Regions from separate parts of the Streptacidiphilus sp. EB129 genome, predicted to be linked through region 1. Evidence: riboswitches for the same ligand, from Rfam matches in the RefSeq annotation. Region 1 holds a riboswitch; each other region holds the start of a gene.
What was found. A riboswitch is a leader RNA that binds a small molecule or an ion and turns the genes downstream of it on or off. The one in region 1 is predicted to bind cyclic di-AMP.
Positions count from the first base shown of each region.

Region 2: it holds a riboswitch for cyclic di-AMP, as region 1 does, so the genes downstream of both, ABH925_RS09470 (transglycosylase family protein) here and ABH925_RS34640 (NlpC/P60 family protein) in region 1, are expected to answer to the same signal.
Region 3: it holds a riboswitch for cyclic di-AMP, as region 1 does, so the genes downstream of both, ABH925_RS35085 (M23 family metallopeptidase) here and ABH925_RS34640 (NlpC/P60 family protein) in region 1, are expected to answer to the same signal.

Region 1 covers NZ_JBGCCS010000053.1:8,448-18,380, forward strand. The annotation lists gene ABH925_RS34595 (helix-turn-helix domain-containing protein) at 1-245, shown strand, start outside; gene ABH925_RS34600 (TVP38/TMEM64 family protein) at 255-926, opposite strand; gene ABH925_RS34605 (SRPBCC domain-containing protein) at 996-1,496, opposite strand; gene ABH925_RS34610 (TetR family transcriptional regulator) at 1,580-2,302, shown strand; gene ABH925_RS34615 (hypothetical protein) at 2,541-2,762, shown strand; gene ABH925_RS34620 (hypothetical protein) at 2,759-2,977, shown strand; tRNA gene ABH925_RS34625 (tRNA-Arg) at 3,018-3,090, opposite strand; gene ABH925_RS34630 (hypothetical protein) at 3,389-3,973, opposite strand; gene ABH925_RS34635 (Cys-Gln thioester bond-forming surface protein) at 4,180-5,532, opposite strand; gene ABH925_RS34640 (NlpC/P60 family protein) at 5,791-6,774, opposite strand; cyclic di-AMP (ydaO/yuaA leader) riboswitch at 6,782-6,972, opposite strand; gene ABH925_RS34645 (D-alanyl-D-alanine carboxypeptidase family protein) at 7,313-9,229, opposite strand; gene ABH925_RS34650 (GPP34 family phosphoprotein) at 9,483-9,933, shown strand, end outside.
Region 2 covers NZ_JBGCCS010000006.1:3-9,935, forward strand. The annotation lists gene ABH925_RS09435 (alpha/beta hydrolase family protein) at 103-540, shown strand; gene ABH925_RS09440 (nuclear transport factor 2 family protein) at 720-1,112, shown strand; gene ABH925_RS09445 (carboxymuconolactone decarboxylase family protein) at 1,221-1,772, opposite strand; gene ABH925_RS09450 (ABATE domain-containing protein) at 1,902-2,522, shown strand; gene ABH925_RS09455 (FkbM family methyltransferase) at 2,706-3,473, shown strand; partial or broken gene ABH925_RS09460 (serine/threonine-protein kinase) at 3,636-4,115, shown strand; gene ABH925_RS09465 (hypothetical protein) at 4,171-4,791, shown strand; cyclic di-AMP (ydaO/yuaA leader) riboswitch at 4,973-5,167, shown strand; gene ABH925_RS09470 (transglycosylase family protein) at 5,170-6,315, shown strand; gene ABH925_RS09475 (hypothetical protein) at 6,617-7,081, opposite strand; gene ABH925_RS09480 (ferredoxin) at 7,336-7,560, opposite strand; gene ABH925_RS09485 (NADH-ubiquinone oxidoreductase-F iron-sulfur binding region domain-containing protein) at 7,566-8,927, opposite strand; gene ABH925_RS09490 (ferric reductase-like transmembrane domain-containing protein) at 8,924-9,685, opposite strand; gene ABH925_RS09495 (FAD:protein FMN transferase) at 9,682-9,933, opposite strand, start outside.
Region 3 covers NZ_JBGCCS010000056.1:6,020-15,952, forward strand. The annotation lists gene ABH925_RS35055 (MarR family winged helix-turn-helix transcriptional regulator) at 1-317, opposite strand, end outside; gene ABH925_RS35060 (MFS transporter) at 446-1,807, shown strand; gene ABH925_RS35065 (undecaprenyl-diphosphate phosphatase) at 1,959-2,879, shown strand; gene ABH925_RS35070 (thioredoxin family protein) at 3,014-3,631, shown strand; gene ABH925_RS35075 (bile acid:sodium symporter family protein) at 3,815-5,008, shown strand; gene ABH925_RS35080 (VOC family protein) at 5,018-5,380, shown strand; cyclic di-AMP (ydaO/yuaA leader) riboswitch at 5,560-5,690, shown strand; gene ABH925_RS35085 (M23 family metallopeptidase) at 5,703-6,689, shown strand; gene ABH925_RS35090 (hypothetical protein) at 6,831-7,133, opposite strand; gene ABH925_RS35095 (hypothetical protein) at 7,189-8,850, opposite strand; gene ABH925_RS35100 (PrsW family intramembrane metalloprotease) at 8,980-9,933, opposite strand, start outside.

The DNA of each region.
Region 1 (9,933 bases):
TCACCCATGACGGCTACGAGTGGCTCTACGTGCTCGCCGGCGAGCTGCGGCTGCTCCTGGGCGACAGCGAGGCCACGCTCCACCCCGGTGAGGCCGCCGAGTTCGACACCCACGAGCCGCACTGGTTCGGCCCCGCCGACGATCGGCCGGTCGAGATCCTCCACCTGTTCGGCCCGCAGGGGGAGAGGATGCGCGTGCGCCGGCGGCCGTCCGTCACGGCCGTCGTCGATCAGTCGGACGCGTAGGCGCCCGCGTCAGCCGGTGGAGGGACGCCGCGCGAGCAGGCGGGGCGCGGCGGCGAGCGCGCCGAGGAGGACCAGGGCGGCGGCGGAGGCCCACAGCGCGACCGGGCTGGGCGAGCCGGCGGTGGCGCCCGCGAGCGCGGTCGCGGCACTGGCCGGAACCACGCCCAGCGCCGTCCCGGCGACGAAGGCGCGCAGCCGGGTCCCGGCCAGCGCCGCGCCGTAGTTGACGGCGGCGAACGGCAGGACCGGCAGCAGCCGCAGCGCCACCACGGTCCAGAAGCCCTGCCGGGTCAGCCGGCGGTCCAGCGCCTGCCAGACCCTGGCCTGCAGCAGCGGGCGTACCGCCGCACGAGCGCAGTGCCGACCGAGCCAGAACGACACGGTCGCCCCCAGCGTGGTGCCGACGACGGCGAGCACCATCCCCTCGCCGAAGCCGAAGACCGCACCGGCGGCCAGCGCCAGCAGCGGCTTGGGCACGAAGGCCACCGACCCGAGCGCCACCAGCAGGACGAACACCACGGCCGCCACCAGCGGCGGAACCCCTGCCGGGACCGGGTGCGCGAGCAGCTGCGGCAGGTTGCCCACTGCCGCAGCGACGGCAGCGCACCCGAGCAGCAGCGCGAGCCCGGCCAGGCGCAGCACCGTGGCCCGCGTGGGGGACGCGGCCGGCAGCAGGGGCATTCGAATCACCCGCCGATGCTAACCGCTGGCCCTCCCGGCCCCCTCCCCTGCCCGCCGGCCGACCCCGGCTCAGCCGTGATGTCCACCACCGCCGTCGGCGCCGCCGGTAGCGAGGCCGCTGCCGTCCGGGGCGCCACGGTCGAGGTCGTCCAGCACGGCGGGCAGGCCCACGTCGAGCATCTTCGTGCGGACCCGGCCCAGCAGCTTGGCCAGGACGAACCCGCCGACGCCGGTGAAGCCGACATGCTCGTAGGTGAAGCGGGTGCCGTCGGCATGCGGTTCCAGCCGGTAGGCGACCTCGGTCACCTCACCGCCCCCGCCGTCGACCCAGGAGTAGCGCAGCAGCGACCCCTCGTCGACCTCCAGCACCTCGCAGTCGACGACGCCGCTCCAGCCGGGCTTCGGCTTCGCGATGTACCGGAACCTGGTGCCGACGACGGTCGCGAAGCCCTCCGGCCGCCCACCCGCGCCGGTAGCGGTCCACCTCGGGACCAGCGCCGGGTCGGTGAGGGCGCGCCAGACCGTCGCCGGGGGGTGCGGGTAGTCGCGCACGATGCGGATGGTGCTCATGGTGGACTCCTCCGGTCGATGATTACAGCTGCTTGAATTTTACTGTAGCAGTAATTATCGGGCGGCAGGACTATGCTGCACCCATGAGCATCCGAACGGTGGACTGGACGGGATGGCGCGGCCCCCAGGGCGAGGAGCCCGAGGCCGAGGGGCTGCGGGAGCGGAAGAAGCGCCTGATGCGCCAGCAGCTGTCCGACACCGCGACCGAGATGTTCATGGAGCGGGGCTTCGACGCCGTCCGCGTCTCGGAGATCGCCGAGGCCTGCGGGGTCTCCGAGAAGACGGTCTTCAACTACTTCCCCACCAAGGAAGCACTCATCCTGGACCGCTGGGACTCCACCGCGGACGCGCTCCGCCGGTACCTGGCCGATCCCGCACTCTCCCCGGTCGAGGCGGCGCTGCAGATCCTCGACGACGAGCTGGGCGGCATGACCTCCTGGCTCGCCGCACAGGACGACCCGGCCCGGGCGACCGCCATGATCATGCGCTTCGGCCACCTGGTCCGATCCACTCCCTCCCTGCGGGCTCACCAGCACGACCGGACCGAACAGCTCGTCTCGGTGGCCGCACAGGCCCTGGCCCAGCGGGCCGGGACGAGCCCGGAGGACCCGGAGCCCCAGATAGCGGCAACCGCCCTACTGGGCCTGTGGCGTGTCCAGTTCCAGGCGCTGCGAAAGCACCTGGACGGCACCCGTCCCCCGGCCCGGATCCACGACGCCGTGAGCACCGAGGTCCGCCGCGCCGCCGGCCTGCTCACCACCGGCCTGAGCTCCCTCGCGTCCCCGGCGGGTGATCCAGCCGACTGAGCGCCAGCGGCGCATCCATGGTCCGCGCCCAGGAACGATCAAGGCCCAGGCCTCCCGCTTCCCGCCGGTTGACCTGGGCCTTTGTCGTGCGTGCCGATCGCTCGGCGGTGTGTGCCCCATGCAGGATTCGAACCCCTGCGCCAAGCGGTCGCCCAGTCGATCCGTGCAGGCCCCGCGCAGCTCCAGCCCTGTCGCCGTGACCGCTCTGCGCAATGCCCTGCGGCGCTAAGCTGTGAGCATGTCCATCGAGGTACCTGAGGAACTGGAATCCCGGCTGCGTGAACTCGCTGCGGCGCGTGGGCTGAGCATCGACGCCTTCGTGACGACCGAGTTGGAACGACTGGTCGCCTCCACGCCCGTACGGACACTGCGGGGCAAGGGCGTACTCCACGCGGGTCCCGACGCACCCCGCGCACGGGATCTGAAGCAGCACCTCATCGACGAGGCGGGCCGCGCGTGAGCGCACTGATCGTCGACTGCGGGCCAATTTTCGCCTACCTGTCCGCCGATGATCCAGACCATCTGTCATGCAGTCAAGCCGAACAGCTTCCCGCACTTCGAGCTGCTTTAACACAATGCCGTCTTGATCTGGCACGGATCTGGCACGGCACCTCCGTCGCCATGATCAGCGCCGGGAACGATCAAGGCCCAGGCTTCCGGTTTGCCGCCGGTTGACCTGGGCCTTTGTCGTGCGCGCCGATCGCTCGGCGGTGTGTGCCCCATGCAGGATTCGAACCTGCGACACCGGCTTTAGGAGAGCCGTGCTCTATCCCCTGAGCTAATGAGGCGGGGGGTGCAGCGGGATGTCCGTCTGACCGAAGACAGCCTAGCGGATCGTGCCGCCGGGCATGGCTGGAGATCGCGGGCGAGGCCCTGACCTGGATGGAACGGGGGCCTGGACCAGGCCCGCCCGGTCCCCCGCCGCCCTGGGGACGGGGCCCGGCCCCTCGCGCGCGGGGGGCCGGGCCGGGCGGACACTGTGCTGACGGTGCCGTGTCGGCGGGGCTCAGCGCCTCGCAGCCACGTGCTGACGTTGCTGCGATCCGCGCCATACGCTCGGCGTCACGTCAACGGGGCGGTCGGGCGTCAGCTGGGCGGCGGGCAGTGGTTCCAGAGGCCGGCCAGGGGGCCGGGGATCTGCGGGGAGCAGCCGCCGCGCGACGGGAAGCCGTCGCTTCCGCTGACCGTCCAGCCGCCGGCGCTGTAGGTGAAGTACTTCCGGGTGCTGCCGTCGTCCTGGAGACCCACCAGTTCCTGCTCCCCCGCCCCGGCGGCGGGTGCGAAGCGGGTCGCGGCGTACTGGGTCGTCCCGCAGGAGCCGTAGTAGAACGAGCCCGCAGCGGGTTGGATGTGCTTCATGACCGGGTTCTGCACCTGGTACGCGGCGGTGACGGCGGCCTTCACGGCGGCGGTGGCCGGCAGGTTGCGGCAGTCGGGGCCCGCTCCGGCCGAGGAGCTGGAGCTGCTCGAAGGGCCGGATGCGTCCGAGGGGTTGGGGCCGGTCGGGGTGCCCGGAGCGGCGCCGGAGCCGGAGGACGAGGAGGTGGCCGACGCCACCGGCGTGGGTGCCCCCGCAGCGCTCTTGCCACCGCTGCTGGTGCAGCCGCCGACGAGCAGGGTCGCGGCGGCGGCGAGAACGGCAGCGGCCGAGCCCCGTCCGGAAAGGTGCATCTGGTCCCCCTGAAATCTGCCGGTGTGCCGTCTGCCCCGATAGACGCCGGCTGCGGCCTCGCAGGTTGCACCGCGCGACGGGCCGGATGTCGCGATTGCCGCACCGGGAGAAGCCGACGGCCCCTGCCGCTCGTGGTGAGCGACAGGGGCCGTCGGACGGTGCGTCAGGCAGCGTCCTCGGAGGGCGCGTTCAGACAGAAAGACGACTAGGCGGCGTGGGTGCCCTTGGCCCGCTTGCGCAGGACGAAGACCGCAGCACCACCGGCGACGACGAGGGCCGCGGCAATGCCGGCGATCGTCGAGGTGCCGCTACCGCCACCGGTCTCGGCGAGACCGGTGCTCGGGGACGGGGACGGAGTGGCGGAGGAGCTCGGCGCCTTGCTCGGGCCGGGGCCCGTGCCCGGGGTGGTGGGCTTGCACTTCAGCGCGCCCTTGAACTCCTGGCTGAAGCCGTTGGGGCCGGTCACCGTGATGTCGTAGGTGGCGCCCTCGGTGACCTTCACCAGCACCGTGGTGCTGGCACCCGGCTGCACGGTGACGGACTGGCCGCCGACCGTCGTGGTCCAGGGCTGGTCACCGGCGTTGGTCAGGGTGACGTCGACGCCACCCTTGGTGCAGTCTTCCTTGGCGACAGCCGCGGGGATGACGCCCTTGGGGGCCCAGTCCGCCTCGGCCGCGGCCGTGACCTCGACCGGGGCCGTGCCGGCCAGGATCATGGTCTGGCTGGAGCCGTCGACCGCCTTGAAGGCGCGGCCGACCGGCAGGTCGGTCGTGGTGGTGGCGGTGACGGTCGCCTTGCCCGCCGCGGCACCGGCAGGCACCTTGACGTACAGCTTCTCGCCGTTGACGGCCTTGCTGGCGGCAGCGCCGTTCTGGTCCACCAGGGACACCCCGGCGGGAGCGGTCAGCGACAGGTCGACCGAGTTCGCGCTGGTGGTGACGGTGACCGGGCCGATCTTCTCGCCGCTCTTGCCGGCCACGCTGGCCGGGGCGAGCTGCAGCGAGGGCTTGGGCTCGGTGACGGGGACCGCGTTGGTCTCCAGCCAGCTGGTGAGCTGCGCGGCGGTCGCGTCCTCGGGGGTCGCGTCGGCGTTGTCGGAGAAGTGCCAGATCGCGGCCTGGGTGGCGGCGGCGGCCTGGTCCTCGCTCAGACCCTCCACGTTGAGCTGCTTGGCCAGCGCGTCCGCCGAGACGACCGGGTAGGAGTGCTGCAGGATCCACTGGATCTTGCCGCGGTTCGGGTTGTCGGAGAGGGTGGACTGGTCCCAGCCGGTCTCGGTGTACTTCACCCCGGCCTCGGTGCCGTGGTGCAGGTCGATGCAGTACACGGCCATGGTCTGGCCGCCCTGCGTCAGCGCGACCGTACCGGCGTCGAGCGCACCCTCGCCCTTGACGTCGACCGCACCGGAGTGCAGGAAGTCGCCCAGCACGGCGGTGCTCTTCTGGCTCTGGTCGGCCGAGGCCGAGCCTGCCAGTGCGACGGTCCCGGTCGTTGCGACGGCCGTCAGCAGAGCTGCGGCGCAGAGCTGCGCAGTGCGCCGCCCCCGTATGTTGAACATAGGTACCCCTTGCAGCGGCGGCTTCTTGGCATGGGGAGTGCCGCACCGGTCGCATGAACTGATGGTCAGTGAAAAACGCCCCCTGTGACTGTGGGGGATCCTAGTGACCACTGCGGCTGGAGTTCGCGCGGGGTCGGAAAATATGTGTCTTTGTCCGAACGACGCCTACCCCCGCCGGTGCACGACCGGAGGGGGTAGGCGTTCGACAGGCGGATGAGTGCCCGGTGACCGACCGCTGAGCAGGAGGTTGAGCAGGGGTCAGCCGATGCGGCCCGCGAAGTCCGGAGCCCAGTTGGCGATGGTCTCGTACTTCACGCCGGAGCTGGGGTTGGCCGCCTCGACGTACTGGCCGCCGCCGATGTAGATCGCGACGTGGTAGACGCCGGCATCGGTGCCGTCGTTGGACCAGAACAGCAGGTCACCGGGCTGCAGCGCATCCAGGGAGACATGCGTGCTGGCGGCGGCCTGGTCGGCGGCGACGCGCGGGATGGAGATCCCGGCCTGGGCCAGCGACGCCTGGGCCAGCCCGGAGCAGTCCCAGCCGGCCGAGCTGGTGCCGCCGTACACGTACGCGTCGCCGACCTGCGACTTGGCGAAGGCAACGGCTGCGGCGATACCGCTGGAGGTGCTGCCGCCGGGCGCCTGGACGGCGGTCTGCGTCGTGGCGGCGGTCGCCTGGGTCGCGGCCGCGTAGGCGGAGGAGGCGGCACCGGCGGCGTCCGACGAGGAGGAGAAGGACGAGGAGGAGGACGACGGCGAGGAGGACGTGGTCGCCGCCGAACTCGCCTCGCCCTCCGAGTCGCTGGAGGCGCCGGAGCCGCTGCTGCCGGTGGCGGCGAGAGCCCCGCCGAGGGCCAGCTTCTGACCCGGGTAGATCACGTCCGCGCCATGGGTCAGCGTGCCGCGGTTGAGCTGGTACAGCCGCTCCCAGCCACCGCTGACATGCCGCTTCGCGGCGATGCTGGACAGCCAGTCACCACTCACCACGGTGTACGTGGCGGAGGTGGCCGTGGCGGTACGGGCAGCCCGGTGCGCGGCGCTGTGGGCGGCGGCCGGGCGGGTGGCCGCCGGGGCGGAATCGGTGGACGTGGTGGCAGCGGCGGGGGCCTTCACCGGAGCGGCGGAGGCGCTGGCGGCGGTGACCAGCGGGAGCCCCAGGCCGACGCCGGCCAGGCTCATTCCGGCGAACAGGCGGTTGGCGACGGTGCGGCGGGTAGCACTGGGCAGGGCGTGCTTGGGCATGGAGCTGCGTTCCTCTCCCACGCCTACGAGGTGAGCTGTCGGATTCGGGCCGGAGTTGCCCGGCCGTGCGGTGCACGGCTTCACCCCTAGCCGCGATCCCGGAGATCGCGGCGACTTACCTGGGTCCCCCGCTCCTGCCATGGCGCGGTGCGTCGGTGTCTGAACCTCTCCGGCGGCAGGATTCGGCGTTCCGGAGTTGTTAGTTCCACTTAAGTGCGGACGGGGAGCACGCTAGGCAGATGCCCTGGAAATCCGCAAACGACTGTGGCATTGCTCACAGCGGCAGTGCATGATTCGCGGCGTCAGATGGCCTGAAAGCATGGGGTAGTTCGATCCCTCATGTCCTATTCATCCCCATGTGTCGCCATGATGGGAGCGATCCCGGCGCGCCGGACGCCGAGACCCACGTCACCGTCCGCGCCGCCGACCGCGCTGGCCGGAAAGCACCGCGCCCCGGTGCACCGGCGACGATTGACGTCGCGTGTGCACCGGGGCGCGGGAGAGCTCCGAAGCCCTCGTCCGGTCAGCCTTCTGCCGGTCAGCCCAGGCGGGTGAGCCTGGCCGGGTAGCCGGGCTGGACCAGGGCCTTCTGCAGCGTCACCGGAACCTGCTGCGCGCCCGCGCCGCTGCCCACGGTCAGCGTGCCGACAGTGGTACCCGCCGCCGCCGTGTGCGGCAGGCTGCCGCTCTGCGGGGTCAGCGTCAGGGTCACGGACTGGCCGCCCCAGCCGACCACGGTCACGTCCTTGGACGCCACCACCGGGGTCTTCCCGCCCAGACCGTCGTCGACGTAGCCGACGACGTCGCCCGCCTTGGCCACGGTGTGCGCCTGCAGCGCCGCCTCGGCACTGGCCACGACCTTCGCGCTGTTGGTCAGCACGGTCGGCAGGTAACCGCCGGTGGCCGCGGAGGCGGGCTGGCTCAGCACCACGCCGATGATGGTCTGCGTGCTGCCGCCGACCTTCTGCTCCGCCGCCCACATCAGGCAGCCGAGCGCGGCGCTGCTGGAGCCGGTCTTGATCCCGACGACGCCGTTCTTGCCCAGCAGATTGTTGTTGTTGTACGTGAGCACGTCGCCCGGCGGGGTAAACGAGGGAGTAGCCACGATTTCCCGGAACACCGGGTCCTGCATCACCGACTGGGCCAGCTTGAGCTGGTCGTTGGCGGTGCTCAGGGTGGTGCTCTGCAGACCGCTCGGGTCGGTGTAGGTGGTCTTGGACATGCCCAGCGCGGCCGCCTCGGTCTGCATCCGGGTGACGAACGCGGCGTCGGTCCCGGCGTCCCAGCGGCCGAGCAGCCGCGCGATGTTGTTCGCCGAGGGGATCAGCAGCATCTGCAGCGCCTGGTACTCGGTGATCTGTTCGCCCTCGGTCACCTTGGCGACCGACTCGCCGGCCGCCTTGCCCGAGGTGTACTCGTCGGCCGCCTGCTTGTCGACGGTGAGCGTCGGGCCCGGGTCGCCGGACTTCAGCGGGTGGTCCCTGAGGATCAGGTGGGCCGTCATCACCTTGGTGACGCTGGCGATCGGCACCGGGTTGTCGGAGCCGGTGTGCCCGAGGCTGCCGATCCCGTCCACCGCGACGGTGGCCTGCCCGGACGGCGGCCAGGCCAGACCGGGGGCGGCGCCGGGGAAGGCGTAGGAGGTGTCGGCGGTCATGGACAGCGAGGTCGCCGGCAGCGGGCGGAGCACCTGGACCACGGCCAGGACGACCAGCAGCACGCAGAGCAGGCCGCCCCAGAGGCTGATCCGCTTGACCGCCCGGCGCAGCCTGGAGGGCGGCCGTCGTTGCAGAGTCGCGAGTATGTCGAGAGCGTCGGACGTGGTCTCCGGCGAGGAGTCCGGATCCACCATGACCGTCCCGGTCGCCGCGCGCGAGCCGCCGCCCTGGGTCGGGGCCGAGCCGAATCCCTGGGCGGGGGCCGAGCCGAAGCCCTGGGCCGAGCCGAATCCCACGGCCGAGCTGCCGGCCAAGGCTGCGCCCTGGGCCGGGGCCGCGCTCTGGGCCGAAGCCGGGCTCTGGGCCGGGGCCGCGCTCTGGGCCGGGCCGAAGCCCAAGGCCGGGCCGAAGCCCGGACCGGAGGCAGGAGGACCCGCAGCCGGGGCAGGACCGGCGGCCGGGGCAGGACTCGCAGCCGGGGCCGGGCCCGAGCCCGAAGCAGGAGCTGCGGCCGGGCCGAAGCCGGGCACGGAGGAGGGCGCGGCAGCCGGGGAGGCGAAGGGCGTGGCGGCCGGGGAGGCGGGCGGGGCCTGCGGTGCGGGGTCGGGCTGGCGCATCGTCCGGGTGGGGAGGTCATGGGGCGTGCGCAGCGCGGTGGTCGGCGAGTCGAGCGCCTCACTCACGGCGGGCGGCTGCGGTGCCGCGGCACCGCCCTGGAACCAGGACGACGAGGACTTCGTCTCCGGTTCCTGGTCCGCGCCGTCGTTCCGCTCCGCCCTGTCGGGGGACTCGCCCACGTCTTCCAACCTCTCTCGCACGACCGGCGGGCGTCAGCAGAACGCCCCACCCAAGTTTCTTTCACATCCGCGACAACGCTGGCCCGCGACGCCTCTCACCGGTGATTCCTTTGTGTTACCAGGCCCTCCCGAGCAAGACGTGAGGCTCGCCGCAGTGGTTCCCGAGATCACGTTGTTGCGTCACTCTCGAGGCACTCTCGACAGCAGGGTGTGAGAGGCGTCACTCTGTCTTCATCCACGCGGGGAGGCTTGGATGGGCAAGAGCCGCAGAACAATTCCCGAGGAACTGTTGTTGCTCGCGCTGGACCCGACAACCGGGACCACCGCACAACCGCAGACCCTTGACCTCGGTCTGGCCGGGGCACAGCTCGTCGAGCTGGCCATGGCCGGAAGAATAGTCCCGGACGGTGACCGGATCGCTGTGGTGAACCCACGGCCGACCGGCGATCCTACCCTGGACCACGCACTCGAACTGCTGCGCCGTCGCGGCAGTGCGGTGCGTGCCGTGCACTGGATCGGCGGGCCCCGGCTGGGGCTGCGCCAGACGTACCTCGCGCACCTGGAGCGGTGCGAGATGGTGCGGGCAGTGCCGGGCCAGGTGTGCGGGGTGCTGCCGACGACGCGCTATCAGGCGTCCGACGACTGCACGAACAGCGCCATCAAGGAACGGCTGGACACGGCCATCCGCACCGGGGTGCCCCCGG
Region 2 (9,933 bases), on a different contig from region 1:
GCTGAGTAGTACTTGTGCACCATCGGTGCCATCTCTTCCTCTGAATCCACGAGATCCAGTGTCCGTGATGTCCACCGATTGGGGGGAAGCCCCGCTGTCCGGGTGGCCCGTCACCTCGCGGCGCTGGGCCCCGGCCCGGGCACGGACGAGGCGGTGGCGGCGATGACCCGGCAGGCCGCGCTGGTGGCGGGTTCCGAACTCACGCCCGACACGCCGTCGGAGCTGCTGCCGTTCGGGTTCTCCGCGGCCTACTGGCTCGACCTGCGGGCGTACGACCCGGTCGCCACGGCAGCCGGACTTGCCTGCCCGATGCTGATCCTTCAGGGCGGACGGGACTACCAGGTGACCGTCGCCGACGATCTGACGCGCTGGCAGGCTGCGCTGGCACAGCGGCCCGAGGTGGCGATCCGGATTCACCAGGACGCCAACCACCTCTTCTTCCCCGGCAGTGGCCTCGCCACGCCGGCCGAGTACGCACGACCGGGGCACGTCGAGCCTGCGGTGGTGGACGAGATCGCGACCTGGCTGGCGCGGCCGTAGGGACGAGCCCGTTCCCCCTCCCGGATCGGCGCGGACGCCTCAGGCCCGTGCTGTGATCGCTGTGTTCGCCGGTTTGACCGGCCGCGTGGAACAGGCAGTGGTTGGATGAAGGGCGTACGCGGTCGGTTGAAGATCCGAAGGCTGACCGGGCAGGGCAGGGCAGGGCAGGGAGGATCGGGATGGGGACGGACCAGGTGGCGCTTGCAGCCGCCCTCCATGAGGCCGAGCAGCGGCTGCAGGCCGCTGTTCGATCAGGTGATGTCGAGGCACTGGACCTGCTCCTGGACGACCGTGTCGTCTACACGGGACCTGATGGCCGCTCCCTCACGAAGGAAGAGGACCTGGAAGCCCACAGGTCGCGGACCTTGGTCGTGGAGGTCTTCGACCAGCAGGACCTGCAAGTGACCATGGTGGGCTCAACGGGGATCACCCATGTGCTGGCCGGGCTTCAGGGCACCGCCGGGGGACAGCCGTTCGCTGCCCGCCTTCGCTACACCCGCACCTGGGTCCATGCCGACGGCACCTGGCGCGTCCTCGCCGCCCATGCCGGCGTCGCCCCTGACTTCGGCTAGTGCTCTGACCGCAGTGTGAAGGAGCCGTACGGGGGGACGAAGTGGTGGTTCCGCTGAGCCCGGTCCCGGCTGGTCGGGGGTCGGGGCCGGGCCGGCGGAGTCATGGGGTCAGGCCGCGCGGGTGCGCGGAGCGACGGCGGGCCAGTCGTTGTCGACCCCGGCGAGGATGTTGAAGTAGTTGGTCAGCACGTTCAGCGCAAGGTGGCCGACGACCTCGCCGATCTCGGCGTCGGTGGCACCGGCGTCGCGGGCGGCCTGCAGGCGGGTGTCGTCGACGCTGCCGCGGCCTCGGGCGATGGCGTCGGAGAGTTCCAGCAGGGCGGCGGCGTGCGGGTCGGACGCCGTGGCGTCACGGGCCTTGTCGAGCTCCAGCGCGTCGACCTTGGCGATGTTGGCGCCGATGTAGGTGTGTGCGGACAGGCAGTACGCGCAGCCGTTGAACTCGGCGGTGGCGATCGCCAGGCGCTCGCGGACACCGGCGGGCAGCACCCCGCCGGCCAGGGCGCCGGACAGCGCCAAGTACCCCCGGAGCAGCGCCGGGCTGTTGGCCATCACCTTGGTCATGTTCGGCGTGAGGCCGAGGGTCTTCTGGACGTCGGCCAGCAACTCCGCGGCCTGGCCGGTCGCGGTGGCGGGGGCGACGGGGGTGAACGCGTTCATCGGCACAGTACTTCCTCTCACTTCTAATGGTTTGTAGGTTCTATAACCATTAGAACCATGTCACGCGCACCGATGCCTGTCAACGGAAGACGCCGCTGGCAACCGTTAGAAGTGCGGTAGGGTTGTGGCATGGAGACGCGCGCGCCGCTTCTGGGTGAACCGCTGCCCGTGGAGCTGATGAACACGATCTGGGCCGACCGCGACGGCGTCCACGACGCACTCGGCGCGACGGCCGAGACCGAGGCGTGGCTGCGCGCCATCGCCCCCCGCATCGACCTGCCGACCGTCCCCGGCCTCGACGCCCTGGCGGCCAAGGACGTCGACCACCTCGCGCGGCGGCTGCGCGACCTGCGCGACGCCCTGCGCCGCCTCGCCGCCGAAGCCACCGGCGACCCGCGGCCGGCCGCGGCCTCCGCGACCGGGGCGCTCGACGACGCCCTCGACGCGGTCAACGACGCCGCCGGCGCGGTTCCGCGCTGGTCGGCTCTGACCTGGACTCCCGGCGAAGCACCCGTACGGCTCACCCGCACCAACGGCCAAGCCGCAGCCGCCACGGTCTCGGCCATCGCCGAGGAGGCGATCGCCCTGTTCAGCCAGGACGACCGGCTCGCGCTCCGGGCCTGCCTGGCCCCCGGATGCGTCCTGTACTTCCTCAAGGACCACCCCCGCCGCGAGTGGTGCTCCCCCGCCTGCGGCAACCGCGCCCGAGCCGCCCGCCACTACCAGCGCCACCGCGGCTCAACGGCCTGACGGGAGCGCAGTCGTCAACCCGGGGCCGGTGCCGCCGCCAACCGGAGGCTAGTCCCTTCACTAATCCCACACCATTAGAGTTCCTGGAGATCGGCGGGCCGGCCGGGGCCGAACGCTCCGTCAAGCACGCTCAACGGACGGCGGGTTGGTGCCCACCGGCAGCGCAGAGAGTGAGCGTTCCTCATGATCGCGATCGGTCTTGTCGAGCTCGACGAAGGTTTCAGCTGCTACGGGCTTCAGACGGACGGTGCCGTCCAGGAACTGAAGGCCATCTACGCCGAGATGTTCACCGACCACACCTACCTGCGGCACGGCATCACCGTGCCCGCCAACGGCTGCGTGCTGGACGTCGGCGCGAACGTCGGGATCTTCTCGCTGTACGTCAAGCGCCACTGGCCGCAGGCCCGAATCGTGGCCTTCGAGCCCATGCCGAGGACTCTCCAGGCCCTGCGCAGCAATCTCGAACTCCACCACGCCACCGACGTTGAGGTGGTACCGCACGGCCTCTCCGGTGACTTCGAGGGGCCCGTCACCTTCACCTTCTACCCCAACCTGCCCGGCAACTCGACCCGCTATCCCGATCAGAAGAAGCACGACCGCGACCACATCGCGAGCATGTGGGGAGACGGGGTGGGCGACCACCTGTATCAGGGCGAAGACGTGACCGTCACCGTGGAACGGCTGTCCACGGCGCTGGCGCGGTATCCCGGCATCGATCGCGTCGACCTGCTCAAGGTCGACGTGGAAGGCGCAGAACTCGACGTGCTGCAGGGGATCGACGACGCGGACTGGCAGCGCATCGACCAGATCGTGCTGGAGTTGCAGGACCTGGAGGGCACGCTCGACAGGGCCATGGGGATGCTCACCGCGCACGGGTTCTCGGTCAGGACCGAGGCGCCGGCAGCGCTGGCGCATCTGGACTACTACACGGTGTACGCCGTCCGCAGTTGAGAGGTGAGGTCAAATTTTTCCAAGCCAGGTCCGAGCGCATGGCGATAATGTCCCCGCCTGTGCACATGATCACCGTGGGCACGGCAAGTCGCTGGAGGCGTCGCCCCGGTCGTGAGACGTAGCTCCACGGCTCCCGGTCGCGCGGAGGAACGGGGGAGCGCGGTGCAGCCGCTGGAGGCGTCGGATCCGCAGCAGCTCGGCCCGTACCGGCTGCTGGCGCGGCTGGGCGAGGGCGGCATGGGCCGGGTCTATCTCGCGCGTTCGGCCGGCGGCCGGGCGGTGGCGGTCAAGGTGGTCCGGCCCGATCTGGCGGCGGACCAGCAGTTCCGCGATCGGTTCGCCCGCGAGGTGGCCATGGCCCGCGCGGTGACCGGCCCCTGGACCGCGCCGGTGGAGGGCGCGGACACCCGGGCGGCGACCCCCTGGCTGGCGACCGCGTATGTGCTCGGCCCGACACTCGGCGCTGCGGTGGCCGAGCACGGGCCGCTGCCGGAGCGCAGCCTGCGCGCCCTGGGCGCGGGCCTTGCCGAGGCGCTGTGCGGAATCCACGCGGTGGGCCTCGTGCACCGCGACCTCAAGCCCGGGAACGTGCTGCTCTCGCCCGGGGGGCCACGGGTCATCGACTTCGGCCGGGCTGACGCCGCTGCTCCGCTCCTGCTTCGCCAAGAACCCGGCCGCCCGCCCGACCCCGGCCGCAGTGGCTGCGGACCTGTGCCCGCAGGGCGCGGCGGCGGTGCTGGCCGGCGGCAAGGTGCTGGTGAAGGCCAACCTCAGCAAGGACGCCACCGAGGTGGCCGACCTGCAGGCCTACGACCAGGCGACGGGCACCAGCAGTTGGACCTACCCGGGGGTGGCCGCGCTCGATGTGTCCCACGTTCGCGTGGCCGGGAACCGCGTCGTGATGCGCGAGGAGCTGCGGACGGCGCTGGTGATCGACCCGGCCACCGGCACCAAGACCGGCGAGTTCGGGGGGAACCAGTTCGGGGCTCAGGTCATCGTCGTGGAGAACACCAACGGCAGCACCGTCTACACCTGGGGGCTCGTCGAAACCCCCGGCGTCGGCTGGACGATGAACGACCCGGTCGGGATCGCCGCCTGGGACTCCGTGGCGGGCAAACTCGGCGCCGATCTGCTGCTGGTCCCGGCGGCCGGCGGCGCGGACGGCTTCTGGGCGATCAACGCCTCCGACGGCTCGGTCCGCTGGCGCTACAGCGAGCCGGTCACCCGCACCGACGCCTGGATGGTGGCCGAGGACCCGACCGGCACTCTGGTGGCGGCCCGTCAGGGAAACACCCTGGTGGCCCTCCCGCCCCAGTGACCGGGGCCCGCCTGCCGGGGCGCTCGTTCCCGTGCAATCGGTGTGACAACATGTCATTTCTCCCTCAATGGGACATAAGGGATGCCTGTGTGCTGATCCCCTGTGGCCGTCGTCACAGCCAGTTGCACTGCGGCCTCCCTTCTGTCTAGCGTGCAGCCTGTTCGCATCTAGCGGAACCTCGCACTCCGGAACGCCGAATTCTGCCGGCGGAGGTCGAGGGCGCCCACAAACATCACCACGGCAGAGGCGGGGGAACCAGGTAAGTCGCCGCAGCGCACCCGGCTGCGGCTTGGGGTGAAGCCGTGCTTCGGCGCGGCCGGGCTACCTCACGGCCCGAATCCGACAGCTCACCTCGCAGGCGTCGGAGAGGCTTCTGTCATGCTCATGCCTGGAAATGGCCGTCATCGTCGCCCCCGTACCAACCAGGCCAAGCGCCTGGTCGCCACCGCCGGCGTGGCCGGCGCGGGCATAGCCATCCCGCTCGTCGGCACGACGAGCGCCTTCGCCGCCCCGGTCTCGACCTGGGCCCAGGTCGCCCAGTGTGAAAGCTCCGGCAACTGGTCGATCAACACGGGCAACGGCTACTACGGCGGACTGCAGTTCTCCGCCTCCACCTGGGACGCCTACGGCGGCCAGCAGTATGCCGCCACCGCCGACCAGGCCACCCAGAGTCAGCAGATCGCCGTCGCGGAGAAGGTGCTCGCCTCGCAGGGTCCCACTGCCTGGCCGGTGTGCGGCCCCCAGGCCGGCCTGAGCCAGGGCGGCGCACCCGCCAGTGTCAGCACCGCCTCCGCCGGCTCCGGCGCATCCTCCTCCAGCAGCGGTGCCGCCCAGGCCTCGGGCGACTCCGAGGGTTCGGAATCCCCGGCTCCGGCGCAGCAGTCCTCGACCGCCCAGGCGGCCCCGGCCGCACCCACCACGGCCGCACCCACCACCGCAGCGCCCACCACCGCCGCGCCCACCACCTACACCGTGGCCTCCGGCGACTGGCTGTCCACGATCGCGCAGTCCCACCACGTGGCCGGTGGCTGGCAGACGCTGTATCAGCTGAACCGCTCCACCCTGACTGACGGCCCGAACATGATCTTCCCGGGTCAGCGTCTTCGTCTGACCGGCGGTGCGTCGAACAGCTCGGCCCAGAGCGGCGCCGCCCAGAACGAGACACAGGTCCCCGCGACCCAGAGCACCGGCGCCCAGTCGTCCTCGGGCTCGACCGCCGCCCCCGCCGCCAACCTCTCCGGCGACCCGCAGTCCATCGCCGCGCAGATCGTCCCGGCCGACCAGCTCGCCTCGTTCGACCAGATCATCTCCCACGAGAGCGGCTGGAACGTCAGCGCCACCAACCCCTCCTCCGGTGCCTACGGCCTGCCCCAGTCGCTGCCCGGCGACAAGATGGCCTCCGCCGGCGCCGACTGGCAGACCAACCCCGCCACCCAGCTGCGCTGGGCGCTGGACTACATGAACACCACGTACGGCAGCCCCAACCAGGCCTGGGCCTTCTGGCAGGCCCACAACTGGTACTGACGGACCGACTCCTGCCCGGCGCCCGCCCGCCGCACGGCCTCCCCTGTTGGGGAGCCGTGCGGCGGGCTGCTGCGTCGGTGGACCGTCCCCCGCCTCAAGCCCGACCCCGGCCGGTGCCGAAGGGGGCTCGCTCTTCGGGTGGTCGGCGAAATACGGGCCGGACCGGTCCCTTTCCAGCAGCCTGGTGTACGCGTCCAGGAAATCAGCGCACTCCTGGCTGTTCATTCTCTGGGCCTTTTAACTCCGGGGAATGCCGGGCTGGATTCCCAAGGCCGGAGTGTTCCACGGGGATTCGGTGCGGTCAGTTGGACGCCGCGCTGCGCTGCCGCGGTGACGTGCCCGCGCGTTCTCGGGTACCCCCGACGGCCGGCCTGCTGGCGAGGGCCTGGGTGAGAGCCAGGGTCAGCAGCACGACTTCCACCGCGATGCTGACCAGTCCCAGGGGCTCGGTCCAGTTGCCCCTGTCGTCGCTGTAGTCCGGCAGCCCCGGGCCGCGCGACAGGATGTAGCCGAGGAGCGGCCCCAGGGCCACTCCCGCGATGGCGAGCCAGAACAGGACGCGCGACGGGAGACTGCGGCCGGCGAACAGGGCCAGGGCGCAGAGCACGCCGGTGGCCTCCAGGGCGTAGTAGCCGATGCCGACGTAGGTGGGGGTCTTGTTGCCGGGGAATCCGCCCTGGTCCTGGACGTGGATCCAGGCCACGGCCAGGCACAGGACCGCGGCGGCGAGGCGAGGCGCCAGGGAGTCGCGAAGGGGTCTGGACATGGGCATGCCAAGCCTTTCGGTAAGGCTGCCCCAGGGAGTCCGGGCGTGATTGATCGATTCCCCTGGGTGCGGCCGGAGAATGACGTTACTCAAGAGTAAAACGGACTTGTCGGAGGTCGGTCAATATCTGAATGGGGAGGCGAACGGGTGCAATTACTAAGAAGTGGCTAAGTTGCCTGGTAATGCCTCGTGATCGATTTATCCGGCCCCGAAAATTAATTCCGTCCGGCGCTCCGAGCGTGCCGGGCGTCGGATCACTTCCCCGCTCTGCCGAGCCGCAGTGCCAGCACCGGGCAGGCCGCGACCGCGCGGCGGGCGTGCGCGGCGAGTTCCGCGGGGACGGCCGTGCTGTGCACGATCGGATAACCCCACTCGTCGAGGGAGAGCAGTTCGGGCAGCAGTTCCGCGCAGGCCCCATGGCCTTCGCAGGCGATGCGGTCGATCCGCAGGACGCGATCACCGGGACGGTTGAAGACCATCGTGCTCACCGCCACTCGTGCGCGCCGGGGACCGCGCCGCCGGGCACGTCCAGCACCAGGGGCCGGGACGCCGCCGGGCAGGGCCCGAAGCGCAGATGGCGTTCGGTCTCGGCGGCGAAGGTACGCAGGGCGGTGGCGGCGAGTCGGGACGCGCCGTCCGGGTGCCGGCAGGCGCCGCGGCCGGCCAGCAGTCCGACGCGCTGTTCGAGGCGGCGCACCGCTGCCGGGTCGGTGCGGCCGTGGGCGAGCGCGGCGAAGTCCTCGGCGACGGCGGGCAGACCGAAACGGCACGGCCCGCACTGCTGCGCCCCGTTGCGGGCCAGGAAGGCCAGCACCGATGCGGTCTCGGCCAGGCCGCACGCGCGTTCGGGCAGGGCGACGAGCACACCCGCCCCGGGGCCGGCGCCGAGGGCGGCGAGATCCTCCTTGGCGAAGCGGACCGGCATCGCGCTCGCGGCAGGCAGCCAGCTGCCGAAGAATCCACCGAGCAGGACGGCGGAGAGCGGCTCGTTCGGTGCGCCGCCGTGGTCGAGCAGCCGGCCCAGAGTGGCGGCCATGGGTACCTCGTAGACGCCGGGGTGGTGGACCGCGCCGGCCAGGGTCACCAGGGTGGTTCCGGGCGCGTCGGGGGCGCCGGCCTCGCGGTACCAGGCGGGGCCGTAGCGTGCGATCAGCGCCAGGTGTGCCAGCGTCTCCACGTTGTCGATCAGCGTGGGCCGATCGCCGACGCCCCGCTCGAACGGGCGCGGTGGCGTCGAGGTCGGCCGGGCGTCACCGCCGTTGAGCCAGTTGACCAGTGCGGACTCCTCGCTGGAGACGTAGTGGTGCGGCAGTTGGTGCAGCTGGACCGGGACGGTGTCGAGGCCGCGGCGGTCCCGTTCCGCGAGAGCCGCGCGCAGTTCGCGGGCCTGCTCGGGGCGGGTGCGGGCGATACACAGGTGCGCCTGGTCGGCGCCGACGGCGCGGGCGGCCAGCGCGATCCCGTCCAGGACGAGGTGCGGCGCGAGTGCGAGCAGGGTCCGGTCCTTGGCGCTGGCGGGTTCGCTCTCCATGCCGTTGGCGATCACGACGGCCGGGCCGCGGCCGGTGGCCACGGCGTGCAGCTTGCGCCCGGTCGGGAAGGCGGCGCCGCCGCGACCGGTCAGGCCCGCCTCCTCGGCCGCGCGGGCCAGCAGCGGGCTGCTGCCGCGCCGGGCCCCGCGTTCCACGGGCGGGGGGCCGTAGCGGTCGAGGTGGTCGTCGAGGTCGGCGGCGCGCCCGGTGCTGAACCAGCCGGAGAGTAGGCGGGTGCCGTGCGGGCCGGCCTCGGCCCCGGCGGCCCCGGGGGTCGTGCCGGTGACGTCGAAGGCGGTGGTGTCGGACGTCATCGCGACGCTCCTTCCGGTTCGGACAGTGCCAGTCGCTGGGACGAGGCGGTGACATGGGCCGAGCCGGTGACGGCGACTGGTCCCACCGCTCCGGCGGCCCGGTGCGACCAGCCCGGCTGCAGCGGTCCGACGTGCAGGAACGCGACCAGCGCCACCGGTATGGCCAGCGTCGCCACCCCGGCCCACAGGCGCACCGCGGTATGGCCGGGCCCGGCCCGGTACAGCCGCCACCAGACGGCGACCACGACGACGGCCAGGCAGCAGCCATAGACCGCGAGTTGGAGTGGGGCCGTGGTGTCGGTGCCGGTGCCGGCGGCATGGAAGACGGCGACCGGCCAGGAGGCGTAGGCCAGCCAGTGCACGGCCTTCCAGCGGCGCTGCCCGATCCGCAGCCGGACGGCGCTGGTGGCCGCGATCGCGAGGAGCAGGTCGAAGGCGACGGTGCCCAGGCCCAGCCAGAGCGTGCGGTACGACGCGGTGAAGGGCAGCACCGTGATCAGCCAGCCGAGGTGGACGAAGGAGTCCAGGATCGCCGTGACGATGTGCAGGGCGAGGAAGACCAGCGTCAGCACCGAGAGATTGCGGTGCAGTGTGCTGATCTCGAAGCGGGCGACGGAGCGTGGCGCGTGACGCCCGCCGACGGCGACACCGAGGGCGACAGTGGCTGTCAGCAGCACCAGCGCCACGGTGCCGCCCGCGCGCGTTGCGTACCAGAGCGGGCTGGGTGAGCCGGCGGCGGCCAGCAGTGCGGTGGTCACTGTGCGGCTCCGCGGGCCGGGGCGTCCTGCGGCCACCCGCAGACGGGAACGACGCCGCCGTCCACGTGCACCAGCCGTGCGGGCAGACCGGACTCGCGCAGCATCGCCGGCGCGTCCGGCCCCAGCACGAGCGCCGCGGTGGCCGCGCCGTTGGCCTGCACGCAGGACCCGGCGGCGACCGTGACCGTGCGCCAGAACGGGGCGGGATTGCGGCCGGTGCGGGGGTCGACGATGTGGTGCAGCCGCTG
Region 3 (9,933 bases), on a different contig from region 1:
GCCGCCGCCATCCGGTCGATCCGGTGGGTCATCGCGGCGGGCGTCAGCCCCAGCCGCTTCGCCAGCTCACCGGGCCCCAGCCGGTACGGGCTGCCGGCCAGGATCAGCGCCTTCAGCACCTCCCAGTCGGCCGAGCTGATGCCGAGCGAGTTCAGCTGCCGGTCGTAGGCCACGTTCATCCGCCGGGCCAACCGGGTCAGCGTCGAGGTGATCGTCTCGACCTGAGGGTCCACGGTGGGGAACTCGCGCTGGTAGGCCGCCACCTGCTGGCTGATCTCGAGTTCCGGCAGCGCGCTCATGCCTGCGGTGTCGCTCATACCTCCCAGTGTCGCATGACCCTAAAGACTTCCTACTTATACGGTTTCCTGAAGAAGACTTTAGTAGTGTACTCTTTCGGAGGAAACCTAAAGGGGGCGTGAGCTCACACGGTGAAGGGCGGTGCAGCATGACCCGCACGATGCGGCAGACAGACGACAGGCAGTACGGAACGGCGGCGGGGACGCTGCGCCGGGTGCAGCTCGGGAACGCGCTCAGCGCGTTCGGCAGCGGCTTCACCACCCCCTACATGTTCGTGTACGTGAGCCAGGTGCGCGGTCTGGGCTCGATGACCGCCTGGCTGGTGTTCACCGTGTTCGCGCTGGCGGCGCTGGTCGCGCTGCCGCTGGGCGGCCGTGGCATCGACCGCTACGGCGCGCGTCCGGTGCTGGTCGCCGGCGCGGTCGTGGCCGCCGCCGGCGCGCTGGCCTTCGGGCACGCCACCGGGGCCGCGCACGTGCTGATGGGGGCCTTCCTCTTCGGTGCCGGTGTGGCCACCGTGCAGCCCGCCCTGGCGACTCTGATCGTCCGCTGCTCCACCGCGGCGACCAGGGCGCATTCCTTCGCGTTGCAGTTCACCCTGGTCAACCTGGGGATGGGCGTCGGCGCCCTGATCGGCGGGCAGATCGTGGACGTGCACCGGCCCGGGAGCCTGACCCTGCTGTTCACCATCGAGGCCGTGATGTTCCTGGTGCTCGCCGCGGTCACCGGCACCGTACGGCTGCCGCGGTCCGCCTCGGTCGCGGTGCCGGCGCCGGTCGCCGTGCCGGCCGCCGGGGGCCGGGCCGCCGCCGCTCCGCGTGCGGACTTCCGGTCGCTGCTCAGGGACAAGGCGATGGTCCGGATCTGCGTGCTCGCCGCGCTGATCTTCTTCACCTGCTACGGCCAGTTCGAGTCGGGCGTCGCCGCCTACGCCACCGACGTGGTCGGCACCGCGCCGTCCGTGCTGGGCCTGGCACTGGGCGTGAACACCCTGACCATCGTGCTGCTGCAGATGATCGTGGTCCGGATGACCGCCAGCCGGCGTCGCAGCACCGCCATCGCCGCGACCGGCGTGGTCTGGCTGGCCGCCTGGGCGGCGGCCGCCGTGGCCGGGCTGGTCCGGGCGGACGCGGCGGTCGCGACCGTGGCCATGCTGAGCGTCTACGTGCTGTTCGGCGTGGGCGAGGCGCTGCTCGCGCCCACCCTCGGGCCGATCATCGCCGACCTGGCCCCGGCCCATCTGCTCGGCACCTACAACGCCGCCTACTCGCTGGTGAAGCAGGTCGCGGTGGCGATGGGTCCGGCGGCCGGCGTCCTGCTGGTCGGGGCCGGCCTGTCCGGGGCGTACGTACTGGCGCTGGGCGGCTGCACGGTGCTGATCGTGGTGCTGGCGCTGCGGCTGCGACGGCAGCTGACGCCGGCTCAGGACAACGCGGTCCAGCCGGCCCGGCTGGTGGCGGGCCCGCCCGCCCTCGAGCGGATCGACCGGGCCGAGGTGCTCGCGGCATAGCCGCGAACGACGGCCGCGGGGCTCATCCCCGCGGCCGTCGGTGAACGCTGGGGATCGTGGCGATGAACAAGCGCAGTGCGGTGGTGGAGGGTCTACAGCGTTGTAGTACTTTCAGACCGACCTGTCCCACCTCCCATGCCGAAGGCAGCAGATGTCGGTTCTCACCTATCCGGAAGCGATCGGCGTCGGCCTGCTGCAGGGCGTCACGGAGCTGTTCCCGGTCTCCAGTCTCGGCCACAGCATCCTGGTGCCCGCGCTGCTCGGCGGCTCCTGGAAGCGCGACCTCAACGTCTCCGCCGCGGACTCCCCGTATCTGAACGTGCTGATCGGGCTGCACCTGGCGACCGCGCTGGCGCTGGTCGTCTACTTCTGGCGGGACTGGGTCCGGGTCATATCCGGCTTCGTCAGTTCGGTCCGCGAGCGGCGGATCGAGACGGTGGACCAGAAGCTGGCCTGGCTGCTGATCGTGGCGACGATCCCGGTCGGCATCGCCGGGCTCGCGCTGGACAAGGTGTTCCGGGAGTCGCTCGGCAAGCCGATCCCCGCCGCCATCTTCCTGACCCTCAACGGCCTGGTGCTGTACGTCGCCGAGCGGCTGCGCCGTGGCGGTTCCGGCCGACGGCGGGCCGGCGAGGCGGTCGCGCCCGGGGACGAGGAACTGCACCCCGACGAGCTGTCGGACCGGCGGATCACCAAGCTGAGCTGGACCCACGCCCTGATCATCGGCGGTGCGCAGATCCTGGCCCTGCTGCCGGGCATCAGCCGGTCCGGCGTCACCATCAGCACCGGCATCTTCAAGGGCCTGCGCCACGAGGACTCGGCCCGCTTCGCCTTCCTGCTGGCCACCCCCGTGATCGGGGCGGCGGCGCTGCTCAAGGTGCCGTCGCTGATGGGCCACGCGGGGGACGGCATCCGGGGGCAGGTGCTGGCCGGGGCGGTCGCCGCCTTCGTGGCCGGTTACATCGCGGTGCGCTTCCTGACCAAGTACTTCGAGACGCGCACCCTGACGCCGTTCGCCATCTACTGCACCGTGGCCGGTCTGGGCAGTCTCGCGTACCTGACCCTGTCCTGACGCTCCGCCCTCACTCCTTCGAGTGATCGGCCCGCTCCCCCGGCCTCGCCGCCGGGGGAGCGGGCCTTTTCTCTGCTCAAATGATCTTCAGGATCGGGCGGGCGGCCGGATCAGCCGGCAGGAGGTCGGGCGGCATGAAGGCGCAGAGGCGGCTGCTGTGTGTCGTGGCCGCGCTGGCCGCCGTGCTGGCGCTGGGTGGCTGCGTCACCGTGGTGGGCACGGGCAGGGGGCTCCCGTCCGCCGGGCGTCCCCGCACGGGGTCGGACGCCGAGGCCTCGGGCCGGCCGCTCGGACTGGCCCGGCCCTTCCCGCCGCTGCCGTCGGTGAAGCCCGCCTCGGTCCCCGACGGCTACGACCCGAACCAGGACGCCCCGGCGGCCGTGACCGCCGCGCTCGCCGCGGCCCGCGCCGACGGGCGCCCGGTCCTGCTGGACTTCGGCGCCGGCTGGTGCGAGGACTGCACCGCCCTGTCCGCGCTGGTGGCCAGCCCCGGCATCCAGCTGATCCTGTCCCGCAACTACCACCTGGTCACCGTGGATGTGGGGCAGTACGACCACAACACCGAACTGGCGGCCCGTTATGTCCGGCTCGCCAGCAGCGGCATCCCGGCGCTGGCCCTGCTCGGACCGGACGGGACGGTGCGCCACACCACCGACGACGGGTCGTTCGCCCAGGCACGGTCGATGTCCGAGGACCAGTTCGCCAACATGCTGGTGGACTGGCTCTACCCGCCGTACGGCAACACGGAATGATCGGGTTCATCCGGTATGCCGGTATTCCCGGTCGAGTCGTAAGCCACTCGATCGAATGAGTTCGCGGGCTCTGACGGGACTTCCCCCGGTGCCTTCTGATCAGATGTCAGGCACGACAGGCGTACGCCCGCTCCGGGCCGCAGGCACCAGCACCATGCCATGACAGGACGGAGGGCTCCCGCCATGCGTTCATCCCCCGTGCGCCGGTCTCCCGCGCACGCGTCTCCCCAGCAGCCGTCCGCCCAGCAGCTGTCCGCCGGGCAGTCGTCCGCCGAGCAGCTGTCCGCCGGGCAGTCGTCCGCCGGGCATCCCGCTGTGGTGGACGGGGTGCTGGCCCGCCTCGGCGGGGCGCTGCAGCGGCAACTGCTGTGGATCATGGTGGGGATGTACGTCCTCGCCGCCGTACTGCCGGAACCGGGCGAGGCCCTGCGCCGGGTGTCACTCGGGCATGTCGGCGCGGTTGGCTTCCCGTTGCCGGCCGGGCTGCTGGCGCTGATCGTGTTCACCGCCGGACTCACCGCCCGGGCCGAGCAACTGCCACGGCTGCTGCGCCGCCCCGGTCCGCTGCTGCTGGGCATCCTCACCAACGCACTGCTGCCGACCCTGCTGCTGGCGGCGGCCTCGGTGGCGGCCGCCGGGTGGCACAACCAGAAGGAGGCGCAGAGCCTGCTGGTGGGCCTGGCCCTGATCGGGGCGATGCCGGTGGCCGCCGGTGCCACCGTCTTCGCGCAGGGCAGCGACGGGAACGCCACCCTCACCCTCGGGCTGGTGGTCGGCTCGACCCTGCTGAGCCCGCTGACCATCCCGCTCGGGCTGCATCTCGGCGGCTTTCTCACGGCCGGTGACTACGCCACCGACCTGCACGCGATCGCCCGTACCGCGAGCAGCGTGTTCGCCGTCCTGGCGGTGGTGCTGCCCTGCGCCTCGGGGCTGCTGGCCGGGCAGGTCGCGGCCCGCGTGGGCCGCGGGCTGACACCGGCGCTGCCGGTGATCCGGCTGCTGAACCTCGGGGTGGTGGTCAGCCTGAGCTATACCAACGCCTGTGGCGCGCTCGGCCAGGTGCTCGCCCGTCCCGACCCGGACTTCCTGGTCCTGGTCACCGTCGCGGCGGGGCTGATGTGCGGCTGCTCCTTTCTCACCGGCTGGGTGATCGCGAACCGGCTGCGGATTCCCCGGTCCGACGCGATCGCGGTCACCTACGCCTCGGGAATGAACAACAGCAGTGCCAGCGCGGTCGTCGCGGCGACGCGGATACCGGATCATCCCCTGGTGCTGCTGCCGATTCTGGCGTACAGCCTGCTGCAGAAGGTGCTCGCCGGATCGGTCGGCCGCCTGGTCGGTGCGGCGGACTCCCCTGGGCGGTCCCGGCGGCGCTAGCGTGAGGCCATGGGCATCGAAGCCGGGCTGGGAAGGCTGGACGAGATCGTGGTGGACTGCGCCGACCCCGCGGGTCTGGTGCGGTTCTGGGCACTGCTGGTCGGTGGCTCCCCGGTGGACCGGACGCCGCAGTGGTCCTACGTCGACCCGCCCGGCGGTCAGCCCCGACTGGCCTTCCAGGCGGTGCCGGAGGGCAAGGAGACGAAGAAGAACCGGCTGCACCTGGACGTCGAGGTGGGCGACATCGACGCGGTCCGTGACGAACTGCTGCGGCGCGGAGCGCAGGTGGTGGGTGAGGTGCAGACCGACGACCAGGGAGCATTCCAGGTGATGCACGACCCGGAGGGCAACGAGTTCTGCCTGGTGCGATGACAGAGTGTCAGTGATTGTTTCTCGTTCATGATTCAGTACACATCAAAAATGTACCTCCTCGATCCACAACTGCAGGCCCTCGATCCACAACTGCACCCCCTGGATCACTTGGATTCAAGCGGCACTAGGATTACCTTTCTATAACGCAGCGCGAAGTTCTGCCGTTAGTCGGACGGCGTCGTGCTCAGTCGCCTAATCCAGTTGGAGCCGGGGAACCACGTACGTCGGGGTGAATCAGCCGCACCTGGCTGTAGGGGACCTTCCTCTCCGAACCCGTCAGCTAACCCGGTCGGCGAAAGGGAAGGAAAGGAGCACGCCGACGGTGGCGTCGTACCAGCCCACCACCTGGGCCCCCGAACAGTCCGACATCGACGAGCCGGAAACGCCTCGGTCGATGCCACGGGCGGCAGCGCCGCAGCCCGCGGTGCCGCAGCAGCGGTCGTCGGGCATCGCCCCCTCCGCCGTGCTCGGCTTCGCGGCGATGGCGGCGGTCGGCGCGACCGGACTCGCCGCCCCGGCAAGCGCGTTCGCGGCGGAGCCGGGCAGCGCCGCCAAGGGCACGCTCATCGCGCATCAGGACCGGTCCCACCAGGACCACGGCCAGACCGTCGGCTTCGGCTCGAACACGGCGGCCAACACGGATCCGGGCACTGCGCTGGCGGAGCGGATACGGAACCAGGCAGCACAGCAGAAGACCACCGCCGAGGACACGGCCCGCCGACAGGCCGCCCAGGCGGCGGCGGAGAAGCAGGCCAGACTGCAGCAGCTCGCCGCCGAGGCGGAGCAGCAGGCGGCGCAGGCCGCCGCCGGGTCGGCCGCGCAGGCAGCCGCCCAGCGCTCCCCGGGAGAGCAGACTGCCGCGGCCGTCGAGGCCGCGCTCCGGGCGCACCGCCCGCAGGCGGTGGCACAGCTGGGCACCCTGGTCGCTCCGGTGCCCGGGGCGACCACCGGCGCGGGCTTCGGACAGTCGGACTCGTTCTGGGCCCACCTGCACACCGGGCTGGACCTCACCGCCCCCACCGGCGCTCCGGTGCTCGCCATCGGCGCGGGCACCGTCACCTCGGCGGGCTGGGCCGGCGCCTACGGGTACCGCGTGGTGGAGACCATGCCGGACGGCACCGAGCTCTGGTACTGCCACCTGTCGGCGATCGGTGTCGGCTCGGGCGAGGTGACGGCCGGTCAGCCCATCGGCCGCGTCGGCGCCACCGGCAACGCCGCCGGGCCGCACCTGCACCTAGAGGTCCGCCCGGCCGGCGGCGAGCCCGTCGACCCGGCCGGCTGGCTCGCCGACCACGGCCTCGCCCTCTGATCGGGCCCCATAGGCCCTGAAGCGGGGCTCACAGAGAGCAGGCCCGCGCAGACCAGGCCCGCACAGACCCCGACGGCCCCGGTGACATCCCCCCGACACCGGGGCCGTCGGCTTGCGCTGCGGCGGGGGCGCCGCCTGCTGTCAGGCGCGGCGGTCCACGGCGGCCCAGGAGGCCAGGGCGACACCCGCCGAGACGGTGGCCACCGACGGCCATGCGCCCAGTTTCTTCGCCAGCGGATGGGAGCCCGCGAACGCCGCGACGTAGAGGCCGGTGAGCGCCACCGCCGTGCCGGTCCCGGCGGAGCGCTTCCACTGCGTGGCCGCCACCGCGCCGGCCGCGGCCAGGGCGACCCCGCCCAACTCGCGCTTTCTGGTCGCCCGTGCGATCGCGAATCCGCCGACCAGACCGCTCGCCGCGACGAGCGATGAGGGAATCCGTGCCATGTCGTCCAACCTCCAGCAGTAGTCCGGTCTCGACCCTAACCCGGGACCGGGGCGGTCAGTTGGTGCGAGTGTTGTGGAGGTGCAGGCCTATGTAGCCGATGTAGACGCGGCCGGTACCGGAGCAGTCGTCGTGGTAGTGCAGCCGGGGAGCGGTGCCCCCGCCGCCTATGCGCAGGTGGGCGCCCATGAACACCTTGCCCGAAGGGCTGACGGTCGCCGGTACCGGCAGTTCCCGCTCGCCCTTCCACTTGCCGTTGGTGCGGACCGTCCGCGACTCGTCGCGGATCACCTTGCGCGGGGGGAAGACATGGCAGTCCGGGGGAGTGTTCTCGCACCAGCGGCGGAAGTCGCCGCCGGACTCCCCGCGCACCGCCGCCTCGGCGTAGTCCTGCAGGGCCAGCAGCGCGTCCCAGGCCATCCGGACCCAGGTGGGGTGGTCGGTCTGGTCGTCGAGCTCCTTGGTCAGGCGCGGGTCGCCGGTGAAGGCGAGCAGCGGGAACTCGTGCATCCGGTCGAGCAACTCGGCGAAGGAGACCGGGTCCTGCCGGTTGCCGTCCGGCACCACCGGCAGTGAGGTGAGCAGTTCCGGGCCGCCCGCGTCGGCGAGCCGGCCGCGCAGCGACCGGACCTCGGTGCGCGCCTCGCGCAGTTCGCTGTACTGCTCGTCGTACTCGGCGGCCAGCTGCGACTCGCGCTCCTCGGCCGCGCGGAGCCAGCGACGGACCTCCTGCAGCTCCTCGGCCCGGGCCCGCTCCTCGTGCGCCTCCTCCTCGCTGTGGTCCACCAGCAGCGAACCGGGCTGGACCCCGTCGATTTCGGCGGTACCGTCCGTGACCACGCGGGAGCGCAGCGGGGGAAGCCCCGCCAGCGCGTCGGGCAGGGGGGTCTGCACCGCGAGCCGGCGCGGCAGCCAGGCCAGCAGGCCGGACGCCCGGCGCAGGTCGGCGTCGAGGGTGTGCCGGGCCATCACCCGGTGCCGCTGGGCCTCGGGGGCCCAGGCGGGGTCGAGGCCGGGAAGGTAGGTGCGCACCGCGCCGCCGTACACCCGGTGGTGCTCCAGGGTGCGGTTGAAGTCGCGTTCGGCCGAGGGCGACAGGGCGTAGAGCACGGCCAGCCCGGCGCAGCCGCGCAGCAGCGGGTCGACGGTCTCGGCGAGCCAGTCCTCGAAGTCGACCCGGGGCGGTGTACTCGCCACCACGATGGGCATCCGCCGGTCCGGGTCGCACAGCTCGTCCAGCACCTCGTCGACGTCCCCGCGTTCGATCACGGTGGGCATCACGTGCAGCCGGGCCGCGCCCTCGTGCTCGCCCTCGGCCGGGGCCAGCGCGTCCAGCAGGCCCCGGGCCAGGGCCGGTACCGGCGCCTTGGTCGCGGAGCTGCCGCGGACCGGCAGCTGCTCGGCGTCCAGGCGTACCCAGGTGCGTCCGGCCTGCGGGGTGCTGATCGTCAGTGAGGTCTGCCAGATTCCCTGCGGAGTGAATTCCCGTAGTCGCCAGCGCGCGACCGACTCCTTCGCGCCTGCGGCTCCACGCAGCCGGTCCTTGAGCGCACAGTCCAGCACGGCCTGCGATCCGATGCGGTGGCGGCCGTCCTCGGCGCCGGGATCGTCGTAGTGCTGCGCCTTCAGCCAGTGCCTGACCTGCTGCCCCGCCAGAGAAACCGTCTCTTTGTGGACGTAACCACTGGTCACGGCCATGCGATAGATGCCATCGGTCATCCGCGGGCCTCCTGACGCTGTATCGGCGTCTCCGCACCGTTTGTGCGGGGTTAAGAGAACAACGCGAAGTGAGGCTCCGATGGTTCCGATGCGATCGGACACTGGCGTGCGGATGTTGTGCGCGCGCCCTCAGGGAACGTCGCGCGCCGCGGGCGCCTCCGGCTGCGCGGGGGCTTGCGCGGGGGTTTGCGCGGTGGGCGCGGCGGGAGGCTGGGCCTCGGACGCGGCCGGTGCGGACTGGGCCGGGGCCTGGGCCTGGGCCTGGGCCGGGTGAGGGGTTTGCGGGGCGGCTTGGGGCGGGGTGGCCGCGGGGTAGCCGTAGGGCTGGACCGGGTGGGCGTAGCCGCCGTGGCCCGGGGCCGGCTGCGCGGGAAGGTACGGCGTGGGGGCCTGCTGGGCAGGGCGGTGGCCGCCGGGGGCGCCGTACGGCGCCTGTGCCTGTGCCTGTGGCTGCGGGTACGGCTGCGGCTGGGGGTAGGGCTGGGGCTGAGGGGGCTGCGTGTACGGCTGGGGCTGGGGGTACGGCCCCGGCTCGGGCTGTGCGTACGGCTGCGGCTGGAGGTAGGGCTGCGGGTAGGGCTGCGGCTGCGGCTGCTGTGCGTACGGGTGGGGCTGCGGCTGCGGGTACGGCTGGGGCTGTGCGTACGGGTGGGGCTGGGGGTAGGGCTGGGGGTAGCCCCGTGGGTACTGCTGGGGGTAGGGCTGCGGTCGCAGGCCGTAGCCGTTCGGGTAGCCGGGGCCGGGGAACCCGTACACGGGGCGCTGGACCGGGTGGGTCCGGTACCACTCCTGTGCGCCGACCCGGCTGAACGCGTCGGTCACCAGCTCCTTGCGCTCCCACAGGTGGTGCAGCAGTTCCTGCTCGCGCTCGGCGAAGTCCGACCCCGCCTGTCCGCGCTCGGCGCGTTGCCGCAGGAACGCCAGCGAGGTCGCGAAGCTGACGTACTCGCGCATGATCTTCTCGCCCGGCCTGCCCTGGGTGAACCTGGCCAGCTCCCGGGCCTGCCGCCGGGTTCGCATCGAGGCCAGCACCAGCGGTGCCTGCGGCATGATCCACCCCGCCGCCGCGTACACCGGGAGCTG